Regions from separate parts of the Mesobacillus sp. S13 genome, predicted to be linked through region 1. Evidence: riboswitches for the same ligand, from Rfam matches in the RefSeq annotation. Region 1 holds a riboswitch; each other region holds the start of a gene.
What was found. Region 1 has a riboswitch for thiamine pyrophosphate ahead of thiM (hydroxyethylthiazole kinase). Riboswitches for the same ligand answer to the same signal wherever they lie in the genome.
Positions count from the first base shown of each region.

Region 2: it holds a riboswitch for thiamine pyrophosphate, as region 1 does, so the genes downstream of both, tenA (thiaminase II) here and thiM (hydroxyethylthiazole kinase) in region 1, are expected to answer to the same signal.
Region 3: it holds a riboswitch for thiamine pyrophosphate, as region 1 does, so the genes downstream of both, thiT (energy-coupled thiamine transporter ThiT) here and thiM (hydroxyethylthiazole kinase) in region 1, are expected to answer to the same signal.

Region 1 covers NZ_CP084622.1:1,007,559-1,015,566, forward strand. The annotation lists gene LGO15_RS05110 (LytR/AlgR family response regulator transcription factor) at 1-7, opposite strand, end outside; gene LGO15_RS05115 (sensor histidine kinase) at 11-1,744, opposite strand; gene LGO15_RS05120 (LiaG family protein) at 2,041-2,904, opposite strand; gene pepT (peptidase T) at 3,136-4,368, opposite strand; gene LGO15_RS05130 (DUF3951 domain-containing protein) at 4,495-4,632, shown strand; TPP riboswitch at 4,778-4,887, shown strand; gene thiM (hydroxyethylthiazole kinase) at 5,111-5,920, shown strand; gene thiD (bifunctional hydroxymethylpyrimidine kinase/phosphomethylpyrimidine kinase) at 5,921-6,739, shown strand; gene thiE (thiamine phosphate synthase) at 6,736-7,386, shown strand; gene thiW (energy coupling factor transporter S component ThiW) at 7,390-7,893, shown strand; gene LGO15_RS05155 (exonuclease domain-containing protein) at 7,998-8,008, shown strand, end outside.
Region 2 covers NZ_CP084622.1:4,150,040-4,158,047, reverse strand. The annotation lists gene LGO15_RS21350 (ABC transporter ATP-binding protein) at 1-1,074, opposite strand, end outside; gene LGO15_RS21345 (ECF transporter S component) at 1,089-1,670, opposite strand; gene tenA (thiaminase II) at 1,698-2,387, opposite strand; TPP riboswitch at 2,510-2,618, opposite strand; gene trxB (thioredoxin-disulfide reductase) at 2,964-3,914, shown strand; gene LGO15_RS21330 (NUDIX hydrolase) at 4,408-4,866, shown strand; gene rapZ (RNase adapter RapZ) at 4,897-5,790, shown strand; gene LGO15_RS21320 (gluconeogenesis factor YvcK family protein) at 5,787-6,770, shown strand; gene whiA (DNA-binding protein WhiA) at 6,898-7,845, shown strand; gene LGO15_RS21310 (HPr family phosphocarrier protein) at 7,868-8,008, shown strand, end outside.
Region 3 covers NZ_CP084622.1:1,213,917-1,221,924, reverse strand. The annotation lists gene LGO15_RS06175 (FeoB-associated Cys-rich membrane protein) at 1-114, opposite strand, end outside; gene feoB (ferrous iron transport protein B) at 136-2,148, opposite strand; gene LGO15_RS06165 (FeoA family protein) at 2,145-2,369, opposite strand; gene thiT (energy-coupled thiamine transporter ThiT) at 2,635-3,231, opposite strand; TPP riboswitch at 3,340-3,446, opposite strand; gene LGO15_RS06155 (histidine kinase N-terminal domain-containing protein) at 3,691-4,821, shown strand; gene LGO15_RS06150 (dicarboxylate/amino acid:cation symporter) at 4,875-6,149, opposite strand; gene LGO15_RS06145 (GNAT family N-acetyltransferase) at 6,273-6,833, shown strand; gene LGO15_RS06140 (ATP-binding protein) at 6,852-7,919, opposite strand.

The DNA.
Region 1 (8,008 bases):
TATCCATCAATCATTCCTCCGCTTGTGGAATCGTAAAGGAAACCTTCGTGCCTTTTCCAGGCTCACTATCAATCCGCAATGAGGCATCTTCCCCAAAGTTCATCGTAAGTCTTCTATTTACATTAAAAAGCGCGATTCCGCTTCCTGTTTCAGAATCTATTATTTGTTTGCCTAGCAGATTAATCCGTTCCTGGTTCATTCCCTGCCCATTATCGTTCACTGTTACAATCGTGCTTTTAATCCCTTTACGAATGGCTATATGAATTTGGCAGTCATGATCCATATCCTTAATTCCATGTTTTACGGCATTTTCTACTATTGGCTGCAGCGTCAGCGGCGGGATTTTTACAGGCAAAGCGTCCTCCTCTATATCGTAGGTAACCCGCAGCTTTTCTACAAACCGCGTCTCTTCAATGGATAGATAGGCTTTCACGTGAGCCAATTCCTGCTCAAGAGTCGTCATTGACACGGTAGTTGCATTTAAATTTTGTCTCAGGAAATGAGATAGAGAGACAAGAAGCATCCGTGCTTTTGCCGGATCAATCCTGATCAGTGAGGTGATGACATTCATTGTATTGAATAAAAAATGAGGACTGATCTGAGCCTGAAGGGCCTTAACCTCAGCTTCCTTTGCAAGCTGATAGGCCTTATCGGCTTCAGCGATTTCGAGCTGGTTGCTGAGCAGATTGCTGAGCCCGGATATCAGTTCAATGACGACATCGGTAATTTCCTTTTCCGATTTAAAATAAAACTTCAGCGTGCCTATATTTTCCTCGCGCAGTTTCAATGGAGCAATCACTGCTGCGCCAAGCGGACAGCTTTGCTCGCGGCAGTGGATCGTTTCATCATTGGCGACGACCAGTTTTCCGCTTTTCAGCACATCCCTTGTAATCTGGGTCTGGATAGGGCTTGTTGAGCGGTGATGGTCATCAGCAAGACCAATATGGGCAAGGATTTCATATTGGTTGGTGATTGCCACCGCGCTAGTCTGTACTTCGTTGTGTAAAATCTGGCATACTGCCTGCGCTGAATCCTGATTGATGCCCTTGCGCAAGTAGGCGAGTGTCTGGTCGGCAATCCTCAGCGTTTTTTGCGCTAGCATCGCTCCAGTCTTTTCCTCCTCGGAAACCACATTCTTGATTACCATTAAAAATAGAGCAGACCCCAGCCCATTTGCGATGATCATCGGAACACCGATTATTTCAACGAGAGTTTGAGCTTGTACATAAGGCTTGGCAATCAATAGGATAATCAGCATTTGAACACTTTCGGCAATCGCCCCGACCAGGAAGGCGGTTCTTAGGTTGATATTATTTTTCTTCTTCTGAAAACGGCCCGCGATGATTCCAGCCACGATTGCCGCAAGTCCGCACGCAAGAGCAGTGAATCCGCCGAGCGTGAACCGATGCAGACCCGCAATAAGGCCGGCACCAATACCAACCTTGTAGCCGCCAAGCATCCCGGCAATTACAATCCCGATGACACGGGAATTAGCAATGGCTTCATCCGAAGCCAAATCAGCTGCCCAGGGGTTGAACTGGAGATTATCCGTTGAAAAACTCATCCCGGAATATGTACCAATAATCCCGAAAAAACCAAAGAATAGAATGGCAAAATATTGCTGGCGCCGGTTCAGGGAATCATGGTAAATCAATCCCCTGAAGAAACGGAACCTCGTTAAAATGAAAGCAATCGTCACGATGATGCCAAGCCGCTCCAGCATCGTAATGAGTAATTCGAACATAATATTGCTCCTCAGGAAGTGTTTGCACTTATTTTAAATGAATGATCATGAAAAACAAAGACACATTGTCTGAGTTTTATATGAAAATAAGCCTGGCATGTTGCTGCCAGGCTTTGGAATCCCCATTTCGCTTCTACCAATAGGGTGGAAGAAAGTGAATTATAGCGAAGAACTTATTTTTATAGCGAGTTTTTGATTTTTATAGCGACTTTCTGATTATTATAGCGACTTTTTTATTAATATAGCGAACTGGAAATTCAAGCTTGTTTTTTCCAGTTCGCCACCTCTATAAAGTTCTACTTTATATTAATATTCCCGCTAGATACATCAGCATTGATTTCGAATTTGCCGCTTCCGTGTTTGCCGCGCAGGCGGTTGTCAGATTGTTCTTTGTTCTGAAGCGGAAAATCGCTTGATATGTTCCCGCTGCTTACTTTTCCATTCAATGTAAAGCCTGCATCTTCAGGCAGATCCAATCCGATATAGCCGGAGCTGACGTCCAGGCTGACATCATCCAACAACTGGTCCATCTGGATTTCCAGCTTGCCAGATGAAACATCAGCATCAACCTTGCCAGAATAGTTTTTGACATTAACGCTTCCGGAGCTGACATCAAATGAACCGGATTGAGCCTCGATCGAGTTCATTTCAACCTCGCCTGATGAGCTCTGGTTTACCAATGTTTCAACATCGAAATTCTCCAATGTGGCCCTTCCCGAACCGATATTGAGTGAAAGATCTCTTAGCTTCATAGGGTTGTCGGCAGATTCACCTTTAAAAACAATCTTCCCTGAACCGAGCTCGATGTCCATATCCTTTTCATAATCTTCAGGGATATAAACTGTCATAGTCGTCTTATCCATCTCAAACCAGTTGAACCAGAAAAAGCCTTTCCGTTTAACAGAAACCTTTATTTCATCACCGTGTTCCTGAACTTTGACCGTTCCTTCCCCTTCCAACTCGGCGCGGACATCATCGCGGTCCTCTGGCACAATCACCGTCTCGACGCTTGATACATCAATACTGATTTTATCCGTATCATTGGTTACCTTCACAGCATCTTCCGCTTGTGCAAAGTTCAATCCGCTCCCATCGAACAAATAATTCCATCCAATATAGGCCCCGGTAATCACCAGGAAAATAACTAAAATCCGTTTCATTTATAAAAACTCCTCTCAAGTTTCCTTCTATATCCAGAATAAGGGGATTCGCTCTGAACCCCAATGCACCTCCGATTTAAATCTCGATAGGACCTGAGGCGTATTTTAGAATAGGCCGCTTCTCTTTTCGAGAAGACTTCAGAAAAAATTAGATTAAGAAAGCCAAATGAGCATGAACAAAGAAGCCGGATTCCGTACTGCTTGGGAATCTGACTTCTGGTTGATTTAAGGTTAGGACTTTGCTTCAAAAAGTTTAGCTATTTCTACAATGGTTTCGACTGATTTCATCATGTTATCAACAGAGATATATTCGAACCTTCCATGGAAGTTTTCTCCGCCTGTAAAAATATTCGGTGTTGGCAGTCCCATATAGCTTAGCTGTGAACCGTCTGTACCGCCGCGGATCGGTTTGACGATCGGTTTGATGCCGAGGTTTTCCATTGCTTCATAGGCGATATCGACAATTTCCTTCACCGGTTCGATTTTATCCTTCATATTGTAATACTGGTCACTCATTTCAAGATCAATGCGGGTCTCGCCATAAGTCAGTCTCAATTCATTGGTGATCTTCTGCATCAAGTCCTTGCGTGCCTGGAAGCTGTCACCGTCAAAATCTCGGATGATATAGTGAAGCGTTGTTTCCTCGACATCACCGTTGATCGAGCTAAGATGGAAAAAGCCTTCATATCCCTCGGTGTGTTCCGGTGCTTCTTCTGCAGGAATCTTGCTGTTGAAATCCATGGCGATTTTGGCTGAGTTCACCATTTTTCCTTTTGCTGTTCCCGGGTGGACGTTCTTGCCTTTAAAAGTCACCTTCGCGCTTGCTGCGTTAAAGCTTTCATACTCCAGCTCGCCAAGCGGTCCGCCATCGATAGTATAAGCGAACTTCGCATTGAAAGCTTCAACATCGAACTTATGAGGGCCTCTGCCAATTTCCTCATCTGGTGTGAATGCAACACGAATCTTACCATGCTTGATTTCCGGATGCTGAATCAAATAAGCCATCGCTGTCATGATTTCGGCGATTCCAGCTTTATTGTCAGCTCCAAGCAGCGTCGTTCCGTCAGTGGTGATCAGGGTATGTCCTTTATACTGAGGCAGCTCCGGAAAATCAGCAGGAGACAGGATGATATTCTGTTCCATGTTCAGGACAATCTGATTGCCATCGAAGTTTTCAACAATCTGTGGATTTACATTTTTGCCGGTAAAATCAGTTGCTGTATCAACATGAGCGAGGAAACCGATCGTTGGCACATTTTTATCCGTATTGGCAGGAAGGGTGGCCATCACATAACCATGGTCGTCAATACTGACTTCCTCCATGCCGATTGTTTTCAACTCTTCGACCAGCATATTGGCAAGCGTTAGCTGTCCTGCTGTCGATGGGGTGGTTTCACTGCTTTCATCCGATTGAGTATCCACTTTTACATATGAGGTAAATCTTTCGATAATCTCGTTTTTCATTTCCTGTCATCTCCTATTTACTATGTATATTTTCATATTAGCACAGATCGACTGGAACACCATTTTAAAAAGAATGAAAATTCCATTTTTTGTGAGTATAATATATAGAAAAGGAGGCTGGGAAAGATGGGTTACGTGTTTACGGCTATTGTGCTGTTTGTGGTGTTTTATTCGATTTTTAAAATGATACGGTCAGGGAAAATGCCAAGCAATAACTACACCCCATTTGACGACCTCACGGAAGGGAAAAAGAAAGAGGATTGATCCTGTTTATGTGAAAGAGTCAATCACAATCAAAAATATCTCAAGCTTCTCTGAAAAATCAATCAGACTGGAAAAATGGCTGAATATGTACTTTTCACTTTACATATATAAGAGTTAAGGCTAGGATAAAGACAAATGAATATCGATGTACTACTAGGGGTGCCCTGCTGCGGGCTGAGAGGAAGACGCTAAGTCTTTTAACCCTTCGGACCTGATCTGGGTAATACCAGCGTAGGAAAGTAGTGTGAGAGAAGTTTTCTTACTTTGCTTTTAAGCCAGGTCCATTTATGGATCTGGCTTTTTATTTTGAGATAAGAAAGTATATTTTCTACTTCGAGAATTGTCCAGCTCCAGCGCCTAGCCCCTCGAGTCGCTTCGGTCCGCCCAATGAAGTCAAAGAACGACTTCACCGGTCGCCCCTCCAGCGCTTGTCGGGGCTGACCAAGGCGCTTGCGTGTTATTTCAAGGAGGGATCAGGATGGAAAAAAGAGAGATTGCTGGCTTGCTAGAAAAAGTCAGGAGTGAGAATCCGCTTGTACATAATATCACCAATGTTGTGGTCACCAATTTTACGGCTAATGGACTGCTGGCGTTAGGCGCATCTCCCGTGATGGCCTATGCACACGAGGAAGTTGCCGATATGGCAGGCATGGCGGGGAGCCTTGTACTGAACATCGGAACATTGCGCCCGGAAGTTGTAGAGTCGATGCTGCTTGCAGGGAGTGCCGCAAATAAACATGGAGTACCAGTCATTCTTGACCCAGTGGGCGCGGGGGCGACTGCTTATCGGACCGAAACAGCAAGAAGGCTGATGCAAGAATTAAAGATTTCGATTATCAGGGGAAATGCTGCGGAAATAGCGAATGTTGCCGGTGAAACCTGGAGCATACGAGGTGTTGATGCCGGAGAATCAGATAGGGATGTAATCGAACTGGCTGAATCAGCTGCTCAAAAATTGAACACGATTGTGGCTTTGACAGGGAAAGAAGATGTTATTACAGATGGGAAATCAACGTTTGTCGTCCACAATGGACACCCCATCCTTACGAAGGTGACAGGCACTGGATGTCTGCTGACATCAGTTATTGGGGCATTCACAGCAGTGGAAAAGGATTTTCTCAAAGCAGCAACTGCTGCACTGGTCATATATGGAGTAGCAGCCGAGGCTGCCGCTGATAAAAGCGCCATGCTTGGACCGGGAAGATTTCAAGTGGAGCTCCTGAATCAGCTGTACCTTTTGGATGCTGAGGAAATTTACAATAAGTGTTCTTTTGATAAAAGGAGGTAAATGAAGATGAACAAAGCATTGACAATCGCAGGATCGGACAGCGGAGGAGGAGCCGGAATCCAGGCAGACCTGAAAACGTTCCAGGAGCTGGGTGTATACGGAATGTCCGCATTGACAGCAGTAACAGCGCAAAACACTCTTGGTGTGCAGGGAGTTTTTCCAATGACCGCAGAGGCTGTGGCGAAACAAATCCAATCGGTTGGAGAGGACATTGGGACAGATGCCATAAAGACAGGGATGCTTTTTAACGCGGAAATCATTGAAGCGGTCGCTGGAAAAATAAAGGAGTTCCGCTGGGAAAGGGTCGTGATCGATCCAGTCATGATCGCAAAAGGTGGAGCTTCACTGCTTCAGCAGCAGGCTGTTTCAGCTCTGAAAAAACATTTGCTTCCACTCTGTCTCATCATCACTCCGAATATTCCTGAAGCTGAAGTTTTAACAGGCATGTCAATTAACAGCATGGATGAGAAAAAAGAAGCCGCAAAACGAATCCATGAGCTTGGCGCGAAAAATGTGGTGATAAAAGGCGGACATGATGAGGAGGCGGTTCAATCTGTTGATGTCCTGTTCGACGGCAGGGATTTCACCTTTTTTTCCTCTCCAAGAATCAGTACGAAAAACACCCATGGTACGGGTTGTACTTTTTCCGCTGCGATTACGGCACAGCTGGCGAAAGGGGCTTCGGTTCAAGAAGGAGTTTCTGTGGCAAAGGAGTTCATCCAGGCTGCCATCGCCAACCCGCTGCCTATCGGGAATGGACATGGACCTACCAACCATTGGGCCTACAATATGCAAATGGAAAGTGGGGTCAGCTCATGACAAGAATCAGTCCTGAACAAATGAGAAGCATGCTGAAGCTTTATTTTATTGCTGGCAGCACGAATTGTTTTAAGGATCCTGTTAAAGTGCTTGAAGAAGCGATTCGCGGGGGCATCACGATTTTTCAGTACCGTGAAAAAGGAGAAGGCTGTCTAGAGAAAATTGAAAAGCTGGAGCTGGGCAAGAAATTACAAAGACTCTGCCAGGGCAATGGCATTCCCTTCATTGTGAACGATGATATTGAACTTGCCCTCGAGCTTGATGCGGATGGTGTTCATATCGGCCAGGAGGATGAGGACACTGCTCAGGTCCGCAGAAAAATTGGAAATAAGATACTTGGAGTTTCTGTACACAATCTGGAGGAAGCTGAAAAAGCAAAGCTTGCAGGTGCGGATTATTTTGGGGTTGGGCCGATTTTTCCAACTGCAACAAAGAAGGATACAAGAGCAGTGCAGGGAACAGTATTTCTAGAGCAGCTAAAAAACTTTGGCGTACCGATTGTCGGGATCGGCGGTATCAACGCGGACAATTCAGGGGCCGTAATGGCTGCCGGTGCGGATGGAGTATCAGTGATCACAGCGATCAGCCAAGCTGAAGATGTCAAAGAAGCAGCAGTCAGACTTAAGGAAAAAGTACTACGGAGGTAGAAAATGAGACAGACACAAAAGCTTACCCTCACCGCCATGTTGATGGCGATAGGTACATTGACCAGCCATATGTTATTCATCCCGCTCGGAATCGTCAAGATATTCCCGGTGCAGCATTTTATCAATGTTTTGTCAGCCGTGCTGCTTGGACCTTATTACGCTGTTGCCCAGGCATTTGGCATCTCTTTACTAAGGAATATGATGGGCACAGGTTCAGTTTTCGCTTTTCCTGGCAGCATGATCGGTGCTCTTCTGGCTGCCTATTTGTATAAAAAGACAAAGAAAATGGAGTTTGCTTTTGCGGGAGAAGTAGTCGGCACCGGTATTATTGGAGCGATTGCCAGCTATCCGATTGCTACATTGTTCCTTGGTAAAGAAGCAGCTTTATTTGGAATGGTACCGGTATTCTTTGCCAGCTCGCTTGCAGGTGCGGCAATTGGCTTCGCTCTTCTGAAAGTTTTCATGAAAAATGCAGCAGGAAGATTGGAGATGACCAACAGGATGTAGTCTGGAAATGATTTCATCCTGTAGCCTTTAGCTGGAAAACGGAGAACTCCTGCTATATGATTATAAATAGATTCATATATACCAGCTGAAAAGGGTGACAATTCTTGAGCACAGA
Region 2 (8,008 bases), 1.7 Mb from region 1:
TTGCCGGAAAGTTAACGCGAGCTCCTCAAAAACTGTATTCGCAACGAATTGAAGTTCAGGATTTTGAAAAACAAAACCAGCCTCGCTCGAAATGTCCTTATTCCGCCGAATATTCCGTCCGTTTACTTGATAGGTCCCGTCCGTTTTCAGCAGTTGGATGAGCGACAAAAGCAATGTACTTTTGCCGGCTCCGTTTTTGCCAGCTACCGCAATCCAGTCGCCAGACTTCGCTTCAGCATGCTTGATCTTGATTTTGGTTTCTTTATGCCGGAAACTTATAAAGTTTTTTAAAAATACTTCCTTCTTAAGTTGGAAATCTGGCTTGCTTGAAATGGATGAAGGTGCTCTGTACTGATCCCATACTCCCGGGAACCAGATTCCATTTTTAAGGAATTCATTTCTGCAGGAAATAAAAACGGACTCGGGGTTGCCATCGGCAATAATGGTTCCTGCTGCATCAAACACAATGATCCGGTCAATAAAGTCGATAACGTGTTCAATCTTATGCTCTACGATGATCACTGTCTTATCAGTGGATATGGTTTTTACCGTTTCCCAGATCATCTTTGTCCCTTCTGGATCGAGCATCGCGGTAGGCTCGTCAAAGAACAGGACCTCTGGATCAAGGGCAAGAACAGATGCAATGGCCAACCGCTGTTTCATACCCCCGGAAAAGGTATTGATCCTGGAATGGTGGTCCTTAAGATCAAGACCTACAAGCGACAAAAGTTCGTCAATCCTTTTGGGCATTTGTTTTCTGGGAACATTCATGTTTTCCAATACAAAAGCAATTTCCTCATCCGCATATGGCATACAAAACTGGGTGTCTGGATCCTGGAAGACAAACCCCCAGGATTCAGGATGAATACTGCTTTCGAATTTAATCGGCACATCAACGGAATTTGGGATCAGCCCCGAAAGTGCCTGTAACAGAGTCGACTTGCCACATCCTGAAGGACCAAGCAGGAGCACTTTTTCTCCTTTTTCAAATGATATGGATAGGTCCTTGAAGAGAAGGTCTTTCGTGCCAGGAAACTTCAATCTCAGCTTCTTAAATGAAGATATTATTGGCATCCAATCACCCCTGTTTATTGGTTCAATGAATCGAAGTCATCTTGAGAAGCTGGTCTAAGGATATTTGCAACTCCTGTCCGCTCCAGCGCTTTTGCAATCCCCAGTGCCAGCAGGCCGGAGAACAGAATGGACCCTGCAGTCCTCATGGCAATTAATAATGCGAGGTTCCACGCGGCCAGGTCTTCGATATACCCTTTGTAAAAGTCCATCATCAATGAGCCTGCGCATGCTGCAATACTGGCAAGGCTGACAACAATCACTCCAGAACGTTTATAGCCAAAAGCCATCAAAACCAACTCCGCAAACAATCCCTGGACAAAGCCGTAGATCAATACCTCAAGTCCAAATTCAGAACCCATCAGGAATTCCCCGGATGAAGCGGCTACCTCGGCAAGAAGAGCAACGCCAGGTTTTCGGATAACCAGAAAAGCGACTATTGCAGCGATGAACCACATTCCATAGATGAATTGATCTAGATGGAGCCCTAGCGGCTTGAGCGCGTAGTACAGTGGCCCCCAAATTTTATAGATAATCCCGAACGCAATTGAAATCACGACAGTAACTAAAATATCTGTCAGTTTTAATCCTTTTGACATTTTTCATCTCCCCTTCTGATCTCCAGCTTACTGGACGATTGTTTTTTCGTTGTTTACCGACCAGCCTTCAAGTGTCCAGGCCATTTCCCAGAACCTAAGCTCGTAATGGCTGCTGTAGATAAAATGCTGCTTCATTCTTTCTCTTTCTTTATCGGAAGCACTTTCGGCAATGGCATCAAGGAGGGTGAGCTGCTCGTTTACAAGCTCGCTGAACCAATCGCTTCCATACGCAGCGATCCATTCCTGGTAAATAGGAGTTGCAGGCGATGCATGCTTCAGCTGTTCTCCAATTTCGTAATAAATCCAGTAGCAGGGAAGGATGGCGGCAATGATTTCCCCAAGGCTGCCGGAAGCAGCTACACGGTAAAGATGGGAGGTATACGCATAGGCTGTAGGCGCTGGTCTGAAGTTTTCAAGTTCTTCCTTAGTGACACCGAGCTGACCTATGAATTGTTCATGCAAGCCAAGCTCAGCCTGGTATGTACCCTGCGCATGGGCCGCCATTTTTGCTGTAGTTGATAATTCCTCGGCTCTTGAGGCGGCAATGGCCTGGATGCGCGCAAAATGTGAAAGGTAATAAGAATCCTGCAAGACATAATAACGGAAGTTTTCAAGCGGTAAAGTTCCCTTTGCGATTCCTTGCACGAATGGATGGTCCAAGTTTGCTTCCCAAATTTCCCTTGCTTCTTGACGGATCAACTGTGTAAAAGTAGACATAACAACCTCCTGATAAGTAATTTTTCAACATCCTTATGGTGAAGAATGCTGTTTTTTCCAATAAAAAAGCCACTTTCTGCAGGCAGAAAGTGGCTGTATTGGCAGCAAGATAAAAGCATGATGCTCCAGATACTCCACTTCCCTACGCTGGTATGATCCAGATCAGGTTCAAAGGGTCTTAAAGTTTCACTTTAATCTCAGCCTTAACGAAAGGCTCCCCTAGCGGTAAAACAATTCTATTATTAATCTTATTTTCTGTAAATTATCATATCATCCTTCACAAAATTGTCAATATTGAAGCTGGCATCAAAATTCACAAATAAGCTCTTGCATAACAAGAAGGGATGATTCGTTGGATTTTTGGGTTGAAGTTTGTACTATTTAGCAATAAGACGGGATTTATGAATTTTGTATACATTAAAGGGTATAAGAATAAGTGTATGTCAATTCCGTGAACTTAAGCATATTTTTGGACTATGATACAGTTGTTTTATAGGATATGTTTAGGCAGGAAATACTAATTATGGTATGAAACCGAAATTTAACGGATTATGATATTCAAAGGAGTTGTACACCATGTCAGAAGAGAAAATTTATGACGTCATTATCATCGGAGCTGGACCAGCTGGGATGACGGCAGCTGTTTATACATCACGTGCGAACTTGTCTACATTGATGCTAGAGCGCGGGGTGCCAGGCGGACAAATGGCCAATACAGAAGAAGTGGAAAACTACCCGGGATTTGACCACATTCTTGGACCTGAGCTATCGACTAAAATGTTCGACCACGCGAAAAAGTTCGGTGCGGAATATGCTTACGGCGATGTAAAAGAAGTCATCGACGGCAAAGAATATAAAACAATCAAGGCTGGCAACAAGGAATACAAAGCGCGCTCCATCATCATCTCTGCAGGAGCGGAGTACAAAAAGCTTGGCGTTCCTGGCGAGCAGGAGTTAGGCGGCCGCGGTGTATCTTACTGTGCGGTTTGTGATGGCGCATTTTTCAAAAATAAAGAACTTGTTGTGGTCGGCGGCGGAGACTCAGCGGTAGAAGAAGGCGTGTACTTGACTCGCTTCGCTTCAAAAGTGACAATCGTTCACCGCCGTGACGAGCTTCGTGCCCAAAAAATCCTTCAGGACCGTGCATTTGCCAATGACAAAATTGATTTTATTTGGAATCATACAGTCAAGCAGATCAACGATAAAGATGGCAAGGTCGGCAGCGTGACCCTTGTTTCAACACAGGACGGCGCTGAGCAGGAATTCGTGGCAGATGGCGTATTCATCTACATCGGAATGGTTCCTTTGACAAAGCCGTTCGAAAGCCTCGGCATCACGAACAGCAATGGCTATATCGAAACGAACGAGCGTATGGAAACGAAAGTGCCTGGCATCTTCGCAGCTGGCGACATCCGTGAAAAAACGCTACGCCAGATCGTTACAGCTACAGGCGATGGCAGTATCGCGGCGCAAAACGCACAGCACTATGTAGAAGAATTGGTTGAAGAATTGAAAGCAAACGCATAATATAGACGCCAAGCCCGCTGGATCACATCAGCGGGTTTTTTTCAAGCTTATGGTAAAAACAGCATGTCTCGGCATAAATTAACAAAACGTAATTATTTATTAATTCTACTGTAACAGTAGTGAAACAATCATGGGGTATTATAGGAATAGAAATTGACCCCCTTTTAAAAATATAATCCTTTGACGGCACAGGTTATCCTGTGCTCTTTTTTTTGCAAAAAAGTGAAACAGGCTTTTTCAAAGGATTATAACACCATATCCATGCTAAAATTCTTATTCAATGTTCCTCATCATTCTTTAACAAAAATATCATCTTTGTATTCATTGTGGCGAAAAACTAAAAATAGTATAATGGAAAGAATAAAAGTTCGGCTATCTTACATGATTGTTTTTTCGTAAAAGCTGATTTTGGATGTTGTTTGGACTCTGAAACAGCTTGGATCATGAAAACGTTAACGTGCCTATTGCACGCACATATAAAGAGGTGGATTGGATGCAGCGAGTGACGAATTGTGTTTTAGTAAAAGATGAAAAAATTTTACTGCTGCAAAAGCCGCGCCGAAATTGGTGGGTGGCTCCAGGCGGAAAAATGGAACCAGGAGAAACCGTGAAGGATTCGTGTGTCAGGGAATTCCGTGAAGAAACAGGGATCTATCTTCGCAATCCTCAAATCAAAGGGATTTTTACATTTGTCATCAAGGAAGATGATCAAGTCGTATCGGAATGGATGATGTTCACGTTTTACGCTACTGAGGCAGATGGAATCAACCTGGATGAATGTGAGGAAGGAACCCTTGAATGGCATGGGTTTGATGACATCAAAGACCTGCCAATGGCAGCGGGAGACCATCACATATTGGAATACATGGTCCATGGACAAGGAATTATCTATGGCACCTTTACTTATACACCGGATTTTGAGCTGATCAACTACAGGCTCGATCCAAACTGATCATATAATAATTTGCAGGGGGAAAGAGAAATGAGTACCGGTTCAAGCACTGATACCCAGCTCGTCATTATAACAGGTATGTCTGGCGCAGGTAAGACCGTCGCGATCCAGAGTTTTGAAGACCTAGGATTCTTCTGCGTCGACAATCTGCCGCCGACATTGCTCCCGAAATTCCTGGAGTTAATGAAGGAATCTGGCACAAAAATGAACAAAGTGGCGCTTGTCATGGATTTGCGAGGACGTGAATTTTTTGACTCTTTATTCAAAGCGCTTGATGATTTGGCGGAAACTTCATGGGTGACACCGCAAGTATTGTTCCTTGATGCGGAGGATTCCACACTAGTACGCCGCTATAAAGAAACAAGGCGTTCACATCCGTTAGCTCCATCAGGACTGCCGCTTGAAGGCATCCAGCTTGAGCGCGAGCTTTTGGAAGAGCTGAAGGGAAGGGCGCAGCTTATTTATAAAACAACGGGCATGAAGCCGAAGGATCTCCGCGAAAAAATTCTTGAAGAGTTTTCCGTGAATAAAAAGACAATTTTCACCGTGAATGTCATGTCTTTTGGTTTCAAGCACGGAATACCGATTGATGCCGACCTGGTTTTTGACGTCCGCTTTTTGCCGAATCCGCATTATATAGAGCATATGCGTCCGAAAACTGGTCTTGATGAAGACGTGTCGACATATGTTTTAAAATGGAATGAGACGTCCAAGTTCCTGGAAAAAGTGACGGATCTGCTTAGTTTCATGCTTCCACACTATAAGCGGGAAGGAAAGGCGCAACTAATCATCGCCATTGGCTGCACAGGCGGACAGCATCGTTCCGTTGCATTGGCTGAACATATCGCCAAGTTTTTCGAAAAAGACTATCATACCCGTGTGACTCACCGTGATATCGATAAAAGGCAGGGACTTCTAAAATGATGAATGATGGTTTGCCGAGAATCGTCATCATCGGGGGTGGAACCGGACTCCCTGTCCTGCTGCGCGGATTGAAAAAGCACCCTGTCGATATTACGGCGATTGTCACAGTCGCAGATGATGGCGGCAGCTCCGGCCGATTGCGGGAGGATATGCATATTCCTCCGCCCGGTGATATCCGGAATGTCCTGGCAGCACTATCAGATGTGGAGCCGCTGATTGAAGAGATGTTCCAGCATCGGTTCAATACAGCCAATGAATTGTCTGGCCACTCGCTCGGAAACCTGATCCTTGCTGCGATGACATCAATCACCGGAAACTTTGTGCATGCGATTCAGGAAATGAGCAAGGTTTTGAATGTCCGCGGAAAAGTACTGCCGGCAGCAAACAGGAGTGTCATGCTGAATGCAGTGATGGAGGATGACAGCATTGTCAGGGGCGAGTCCAAGATTCCTTACTCTGGAAAAAGGATCAAAAGGGTCTTCCTGAATCCGGAAGGCGTAAAGCCTTTGCCTGAAACGCTCCAGGCCATCAGGGAAGCTGACTTGATTGTGATCGGTCCTGGCAGTTTGTATACGAGTATTCTGCCGAACTTGCTCGTAAAGAGGCTTGGCAAGGAAGTGTGCAAAGCGACAGCGCGCAAGGTGTATATCTGCAATCTGATGACACAGGCAGGTGAGACGCATGATTTTGCCGCCAGTGATCATATCAAGGCGATCTATGACCATATGGACTGTGCTTTTATTGATACGATTCTTGTGAACAGCGAGACCATCCCGCCGGATGTCGAGCTGCGCTATAAAGAGGAGTTAGCACAGCCTGTCCATTTTGACCTTGACCGGCTGACGGCACTTGGAATTGAAGTCGTCCAGGATGAAATCGCAGAACTCGACGGCAATGTCATCAGGCATGATACAAAAAAAGTTTCAGAAATTTTATATTCTATGATAATAGATGAAACCAAAAAGAGATATAACGCGTAAATATAGGATGCAAGCGTTTGTCTCTCTTTTGGGGTAGGTGCACTGGTATTCTTCAGGCGCCTAAGAGAAAAAGACAAAATCAGCTGCTGTGCTTAAGCCGGCGCTATATAACCAGGGGGGTGAGAAGGTGTCGTTCGCTTCGGAAACAAAAAAGGAACTCACGAATATCGACGTGAAGGGCTGCTGCGCTGACGCGGAACTGTCCGCTTTAATCCGGATGAATGGTTCCCTTTCCTTCTCAAATCGCAAACTCATCGTAGACATACAGACGGAAAATGCCGCGATTGCCAGACGCATCTATACCTTGATCAAAAAAAGTTATCAGGTTCAGGTCGAGCTGCTGGTGCGTAAAAAAATGCGGCTGAAAAAGAATAATGTTTATATTGTCCGCCTTAAGGAATCAGCCAGGGAAATTCTGGAGGATTTAAAGATTTTAGGAGAAGGCTTTGAAATAATCCACGAAATTTCGCCGGAACTCGTGAAAAAGAAATGTTGTAAGCGTTCTTATTTAAGAGGCGCATTTCTCGCAGGAGGCTCTGTGAACAATCCGGAGACATCTTCCTATCATTTGGAGATTGCCTCCATGTACCAGGAGCATAATGACTCATTATGTGAACTGATGAATACATTCGGCCTGAACAGCAAAACGCTTGAGCGCAAAAAAGGGTTCATCACCTATTTGAAGGAAGCAGAAAAAATCACAGAGTTTCTGAACATCGTTGGCGCCCATAATGCACTGCTGCGATTTGAGGATATCCGGATTGTCCGCGATATGAGAAACTCAGTTAATCGTCTCGTGAATTGTGAAACAGCTAACTTGAATAAAACGATTGGTGCTGCATTAAGACAGGTGGAAAATATCCGCTACATACGGGATACCGTCGGCCTGCAAATTTTGCCGGATAAACTGAGGGAAATCGCTCAGCTCCGTGTTGACTACCAGGATGTAACCCTTAAAGAGTTGGGTGAAATGGTCAGCGGTGGATCAATCAGCAAATCAGGAATCAATCACCGGCTGCGAAAGATCGATGAAATAGCCGATAAACTGCGTGCCGGGCAAATTACAAATAAATAGAGGGCTAGAGGAGGAAAAAGCAATGGTTGAAAAACAGGTGGAAGTGAAGTTGAAAACGGGTTTACAGGCGCGTCCTGCGGCATTGTTCGTGCAGGAAGCAAACAGGTTCTCATCCGATATTTTTCTCGAGAAAGACGGTAAAAAAGTGAACGCGAAAAGCATC
Region 3 (8,008 bases), 210 kb from region 1:
GCTTTTGATGGAGCAGGCAGCGCATTTCCCTTCCTTGGCTTTCTTGATGAATCGGTAGAAGGCCCAGCCGGCATATCCGAATATGGCTCCGCCTATTAAGATGTTTGCGATCATGAATCCTTCCTCCTTCCCTGCTTAGCTTAATCCAAAGAGCATGCCGCCTTGATAAATGGTCAGAGACAACAGATAGGCGATAACCAGGGCATAAAAGATTGAAAAAGCGGTCCAGCGTTTCGAACCGGTTTCCTTGTAAATCGTTGCAGTAGTTGCCAAACAAGGAATGTACAGCAGGATAAAGACCATGAAGCTGTATGCGGCTAAGGGTGTGTAATGAGCAGCAAGCAAACCTTGCAGACTTGCCTCATCAGGGACGAAGTAAATGATGTTCATCGTTGAAATGATTGATTCTTTTGCAAGAAACCCGGTGAATAAGGATGCACTCGCCTGCCATGTCCCAAAGCCAATAGGAGCGAACATCGGTGCGAAAATGCCTCCAAGCAGCGCTAGATAGCTGTCATCCATGCTGACATTCACGCCTTCCGGACCTGCGTAAGCAAGCATCCAGATTAGGACAGATCCGGCAAAAATGAAGGTTCCTGCCTTCTTCACGAATCCCTTTCCCTTATCCCATGTGCTTCTCCAAAGTGCTCTCGCCTGCGGAAGCCTGTAAGGAGGGAGTTCGATGACGAATACAGACGTTTCACCTTTCAAAAGTGTCTCCGAGAATACCTTTGCCAGAATAAGCGCGATCACTACTCCCAATACATACAAACTTAAAACCACAGCTGCTTTATGTTCCAGGAAGAACGCCCCGACAAACAAAGCGTAAACTGGGAGCCTTGCAGAACAGGACATAAGCGGTGTCAACAGAATGGTCATCAGCCTTTCCTTTGGCGTTTCGATGGTCCTTGCTGCCATGATTCCAGGTACATTACAGCCAAATCCGATCATCATCGGAATGAAGGCCTTACCGTTCAAGCCAACCGATTCCATTAAGCGGTCCATGACCAGCGCGACACGGGCCATGTAACCTGAATCTTCCAGCAAGGAGATGAAAAAGAACAATATGAAGATTTGCGGTACGAAGACGAGGACTCCCCCTACCCCAGCTACGATCCCATCAAGAACCAGGTCTTTGATGAATGATGAAGCACCGGCTGCAGACAGTGCTGCTGTAATCCCAGTTGTTACTGGTCCGGACAGAAGTGAATCCAATGCGTCAGACAGCGGGAAGCCAAGCCAGTCAAAGGTAAGCATGAACATCACGTACATCAAAATAAGGAAAATCGGGATGCCAAGAAATTTATTCGTGACGATCATGTCAACCTTCTCGGTCAATGGAACCTTTTTATTATCCGTTCTGGTTGTTGCTGCAGATACTATTTTATCGATTGCTTCACTGCGCTTCCGGTGAATTATCTCGTCAAGTGCTTGTTTGCTGCCCGTATTTTGCTGTTCGGCTATAGAAACATGGTGAATCAATGTGTCAATCTCATTCTGTGGCAAAATTGTTGCCAGATAGCTTTTCACATATGGATTTCCTTCAAACAACTGAAGTGCAAGCCAGCGAACCGGGTGTTGTGTTTTTCCGGCCAGTTTGTTCTCAAGCTCCAGGATACCCGCTTCAATCGCTTTACCATAATAGATGAAATTTGCTTTCCCACTGCCTGCGGCCTCGCCAGTCACTATCTGTGCAAGGTCATTACACCCTTTACCTGTCCTTGCAACCACAGGAGCTACTGCTACACCCAATGATTCAGACAGTTTATGAGGATCAATTTGAATACCCCTGCTTTTTGCAACATCCAGCATATTCAAGCCAATTATGACTGGTGCACCGTATTCCAATAGCTGCATAGTAAGATGAAGATTTCGCCTTAACTGCGAAGCGTCCAGGATATTCAGAAGTTTTTCAAATGGCTCATTCAAGAAAAAGTTCGTTACGACACCTTCATCTTTTGAAAGTGGATTGAGTGTATATACTCCAGGAAGGTCAATAAGCTGATCCTTGCCATTTTTAAGGAGACCGACTTTCTTTTCGACCGTTACCCCGCTCCAGTTTCCTACATATTCATAGGAACCTGTTAAGTTATTAAACAATGAAGTTTTTCCTGTGTTTGGGTTTCCAATAAGCGCAATGTTCATCATACTCGCTCCACTTCAATCCTTAGCGCTTCCTTTCGGCGAATGCCGATGCACTGCCCGCAGGATTCAACCATGACAGGTCCTCCAAAAGGCAGGATGCATTTCACGCACACTTCAGATCCTTCCGCTATTCCCAAATCAAGCAACCTTCTTCTGACAAATTTATCAGCACTAGCTATATTCATGATCCGGCCTTTTTCACCAGTCTTTAATTTTCCCAGCATAGCCATCACCTTTTTTTAGTTTGTTAGTTTTTATACTCTCTTTAGCTTTCATATTTTCTAAATGAGAATGATTATCTTTATTTAACCAATTCAAAGCAACTTCCACTGTGACATTCGTCACTATATAGTAGGGTTTACTCTATATTTCAGGCAAACTCCATACAATTGACAATATTTTTATTGTGAATGATTTCCCACTTCTCAAATACCCATGCATGTATGTATACACATAAAAAAAGAAGAGCTGTTCAGCTCCCCTTTTCTCTTACATTTTATTGCTTACAGGTGCAGACTTAACCATCCTCGATGGTGCATATCCGATGACAAGTATAATGATGATGGCACTTAGTATCATACTAGGAATCATATATGTGCCATTATAGATAATTGAATATAACCACGCTGGCTGTCCTTCTGGCGCCCAAACTCCAAAGAAGATCCAGCCGGAAAAGAAATGAGCAATAAAGCGGAGCAGGCTTCCAATGAAGGTACCAGCAATGATAAAGCCAATCCATTTCTTCTTATCGGCATTTTGGATGCTATCCTTAATCTGTCTGGCGAAAATCCCGGCAATCCCAAGTACGGTGAAAGCCACCAAATAATCAATGAATCCCTGTACAGGGTGGTAAATTTGTGAGAAGCCAAGAATGAATTGCAATAGGCCTAACAACAGCCCGGTTATTGCCCCGCCCTTTATTCCCCAACGGAACGCCATCAGGAATACAGGCACCATCGCAATCGATACAGAACCGCCCTGTGGCCAGATTCTTGAAAATAAGAACCCGGAAAATAAATCCAGCAAATAAGCCAGTGCGGAAAATACGGCAATTTCCACTAAAAAGAGAGTTTGTTTTTGTTTCATATTTTGTTCCTCCTTCTTTTCAGAATGAGGTCCGTTTCTAACACGCCTTTTCTGCTTCAGAAACAAAAAAAGCAATCCGGGGACCGATATAGGATTCCCAAGATTGCTTTCCTATCGCATCCACATTCCTTCGCTAGCATTAACTAACAGGTTCAAAGGGTAAGAACTCGGCCGCTCACTCTCAGCTGCACTTGGCAGCTCCCCTTGTGGTTATTATTTAGTTTCTACACTATGAATATACTACTTTAAATAAATTATCACAAGTCCTAGGATAAACTTTTCGGTCGATGTCGAACAGATTTGACAAATCTCATCCAGTATTGCTAAAAACATCGGTCTTTTGTCACATTTTTAGCTATTCGACTCAATTCTGCGGATGTTCTTAATATTCGACAAAGGGTTTTTAAGGTTTTCCTCGAATCTTTAATACCGAAATGAAAAACTGGGGGACTTAATGAAATGCTGCCAATTACGGATAACCGATTGCTTAGCTTCCTGACTAGTGAAAGAGAAAATCTAATAGCCGACTGGACTGTTAAAATAATCGTTTCAGAAGATGATCCATATAAAGAAAAAATAAGCAAAAACGCTGAGAGAATGTATGAAGTAATTCTCTCGGTTTTTTCTAAAACAAGTGAAGAATTGGAAGAGCATATTCAAGAGCTTGCTTTTATGGTAGGTGAAGAACGAGTACGCGCTGACATTAACATTGGCGATTTTGTCTTCAATGTCAATGCCGGACGCTCCGTTGTATACACACATCTCCATAAATTGAATATGGAATGGACTGAAATGCAAGAGGCCATCAATCGGATCAATTACTGTTTTGATACCTTTTTGTATTACGCCGTATCTTATTATAATGAGCAGAAAAACAAAATCATTGAGGAAAAGAACCAATTCATCGATTCAACACATAAAGACAGATTGACGCTTCTCGGCCAAATGACTTCTAGCTTCATACATGAATTCCGCAATCCGTTGACTTCCATCCAGGGCTTCATCCAGCTCTTGAGATCTGAACATCAAGATATGAAGTATCTTGATATCATTTCAAGCGAGCTTGAACAACTGAACTTCCGGATTTCACAATTCTTGCTGCTATCAAAAAAAGAGCTGATTGGAAAAGAAAAAACTGTCTTCTCATTGAATAAGATGATTGAGGAAGTTTTAAACTTTCTTTATCCCAGCATCCTTGACACGAAAGTCCGGATCATCAAGGAAGTAGCCGAAGATATGGAATTGTACGGCTATGCGGATGAAATCAGGCAGGTTCTCATCAATATCATCTTTAATGCGATTGATGTACTGAGCCAGTACCGTGATGATCCGCAAATCGAAATCAAAGGATTTTTCGTGAATGATACCCATATAAAAATTGAGATTTCAAATAATGGTCCAGTCATTCCTGACCAATTGTTAAAAACGATTTTTGAACCATTCGTTACAACCAAAACACTTGGTACCGGACTTGGACTTTTCGTATGCCGGGAAATCATCGAAAAGCATAAAGGCATACTCGCCTGTTCATCAGAACCTGAAAAAACGTCATTCATCATGCTTCTGCCTCTAACAAGAATCGAAATCTAATCTAGTACTAGAACAAGGAGACCCCGCCAGGAAATGGCGGGGTCTATTCTTTCTTAATCGGAATATTCAAGTGAGCGGTCACCTGCTGCATGTTTCACTTTGCTAGTCTCGTGGCTTAACGCATGCTTTTTCTCAGATTCAGAGACGATGAGAGCACATGCTGCATCACCTGTAATATTGACAGCTGTGCGAGCCATATCAAGCAAACGGTCGATACCGAGTATCAGGCCAATCCCTTCAACTGGCAGCCCCACAGATTGGAGAACCATTGCCAGCATGATCAATCCAACACCTGGAACTCCTGCGGTACCTATACTCGCAAGCACGGCAGTAAGGACTACTGTCAAAAGTTCGGCCATTGTGAGGTCAGCTCCATAAACCTGTGCAATGAATACAGTTGCTACCCCCTGCATGATTGCTGTGCCGTCCATGTTGATCGTTGCTCCAAGAGGCTGCACGAAGCTGCTGACCGATTCAGGGACACGGAGATTTTTCTGTGCTGTTTCCATAGATACCGGCAGTGTCGCATTACTGCTCGATGTACTGAAGGCAACACCCATTGCCGGAGAGAATTGCTTAAAAAACCAGAAAGGATTTTTCTTTCCAATGAGATAAACACTTGAACCATAGGTGATGAGCGCATGCACGACAAGAGCGAGAACAACGACAATCATATATACACCCATCGCCTTGATGGCATCGATCCCTTGGCTTCCGATTGCTGTCGCAATCAACCCAAACGTTCCGTACGGAGCAAACTTCATGACAAGGCCTACCAGATACATCATGATCTCATTTCCTTGTTCAATCAGATTCAGTATTCCTTTCGTCTTTTCACCTAGTGCCGTTAACGCAATCCCGATGAATAGAGCAAACACGATAACTTGCAGCATATTGCCAGTTGTCAGTGCTTCAAACGGGTTAGCTGGAATAAGATTTAAAAAGGTTTCACTTACCGGCGGAGCCTCTTCAGCCTTGAATTCAGCTCCACTCGTATCAAAATTGCCCATCAAGCCTGGTTTGATTAAATAGGCCAGAGTAAGACCAATGGATATGGCTATGGCTGTTGTCGTCAAAAAGAAGCTTACAGTCTTAAAACCTATCCTGCCAAGTTTCTTGGGATCGCCTAACCCGGCCGTACCGAGAATAATTGAAAATAGGACAATCGGTACGACAAGCATACTGATTAAATTGATGAATATCTTGCCTAGAGGGGTGAATAAGAATTTATCTAAAACAGTGAATAATTCGGGTGAAAAAATGTTGAGGATCAGCCCTGTCATCGCGCCAAGTCCTAGGCCAATTAAAATCTTAGTCGTTAGTTTCATATGGTTCCTCCCAAAAAAGTGTAAAAAAAGAATGTAAAGCTTTATTCCCTCTTTCATTCTAATTAAACGCGAGGAAGTCGATTGGGTAATACTTCCATCAACTTAAAGCATAAGGAGGTTCCTATGTTAACTTTAAAGGTTGATCGTGAACTGGAGCTGCGAATATTAGAGCCGCAAGAAGCCGGTGAGTTGTTCTGGCTAGTGGATTCAAACCGCCGCTATTTGCGGAAATGGCTTCCCTGGATTGACGGAATCCAATCTCCCGGCCAATTTTTTTCAGTGATACAAATGTGGCAGAAAAATCATCAAGAAGGGAGCAGCAGTCATTTTGGAATTCGATACAGGGGAATCCTTGCAGGGAGTATCAGCCTCCATGCTATTGACTGGAACAACTCGCAGGCAAGCATTGGCTATTATCTATCGGATAAACTGCAAGGAAGGGGCATTACGGTCAGAACGGTGACATCGGTAATAAACCATGCATTTTATGAGTTGGGACTTAATCGCATTGAAATTCGATGCGGCAAGGACAATCACAAAAGCAAGGCAATTCCGAGGAAGCTTGGCTTTATCGAGGAGGGTGTCATCCGTGATGGAGAATACTTAAATGGCACCTTTCATGATCTAATCGTTTACGGTCTCCTTTCAAGAGAATGGCATAGAAGAAATGCCTTACATCCATGATCATTGCTGGCACACAAATCACAGGATCGGCAGATGTATGGTAAATGTGGTTCCTTCAGGACTTGATGTCACATTGATTTTGCCATTATGTTCTTCTATGATTTTATGGCAAATCATCAATCCCAGTCCGTTCCCATTCGCTTTGGTCGTAAAAAACGGCTTGCCGATCTTTTCCAAATCCTCTGAAGGGATTCCTTTGCCAGAATCTGAGATTGATATGGACATCAGGTGATTTTCCTTTGAAATAGCGATCGTAATTTCACCTGGCAGATCCATTGCATCAATTGCGTTCATCAGCATATTGATCAAAACTTGCTTGATTTTATTTCCATCACAAAGAAGCCTTCCGTCTTCCAACGTGGATTGCTTGGTTATTTCGACGCACTTTTTTGCTGCCTCGGCCATTAAAAGAGTAATGGCGTGATCAACCAAGTCATTCATATCAAAGGACTTAAAATCAGACTTATGCGGCTTTGCCATAATCATAAGCTCTTTTGAAACAGCCTCCATCCGCTTTATTTCCTCTTCCATGATCGCTAAATAATTATGATTTAATTCTTTGCCGGACTTCATAAGCTGGATAAAGCCTTTTAGGCTTGTCAAAGGATTCTTGATTTCGTGGGCAATACCTGCGGCAAGCTGTCCGACAACGTTTAATTTCTCATACTCCAGAATAAAATGCTCTGCCTTGATTTTAGCAGAAACATCACTTGTAACTGAAATTAGTTCGAACGGTTCATTTGTATCGGGATGTCTTACGACCGATATCCGTGAGTTCACCCATATGTATACTCCATCTTTTCGCTTAATGCGGTATGTCAGGCTGCAAACTTCCTCGGATTGGGGCATGGCAGTACTCAAAATTCTTTTATAATCTTCTGCATGGACAAATAAAGTGTACAGCCTTCCAACTAATTCAGATGGCTCATAACCAAGCATGGATCGAACAGAGGGCGAAACATATGTAATAAGTCCATCCGGAGTTCTTTTACATATAAAATCCATGGATGTTTCTACCCAAATTCTTTCATCTGCCTTTTCGACCTTATGCAACTTCCTTTCCAAACTGGATAAAAGAATACTCATAAACAGCCTCCCTTTTATGAAATTTTACTGAATATTTAAATTAATTTCAAATAAAAATTGTAAAATTAGTCATAAAAAGGTTCATATTT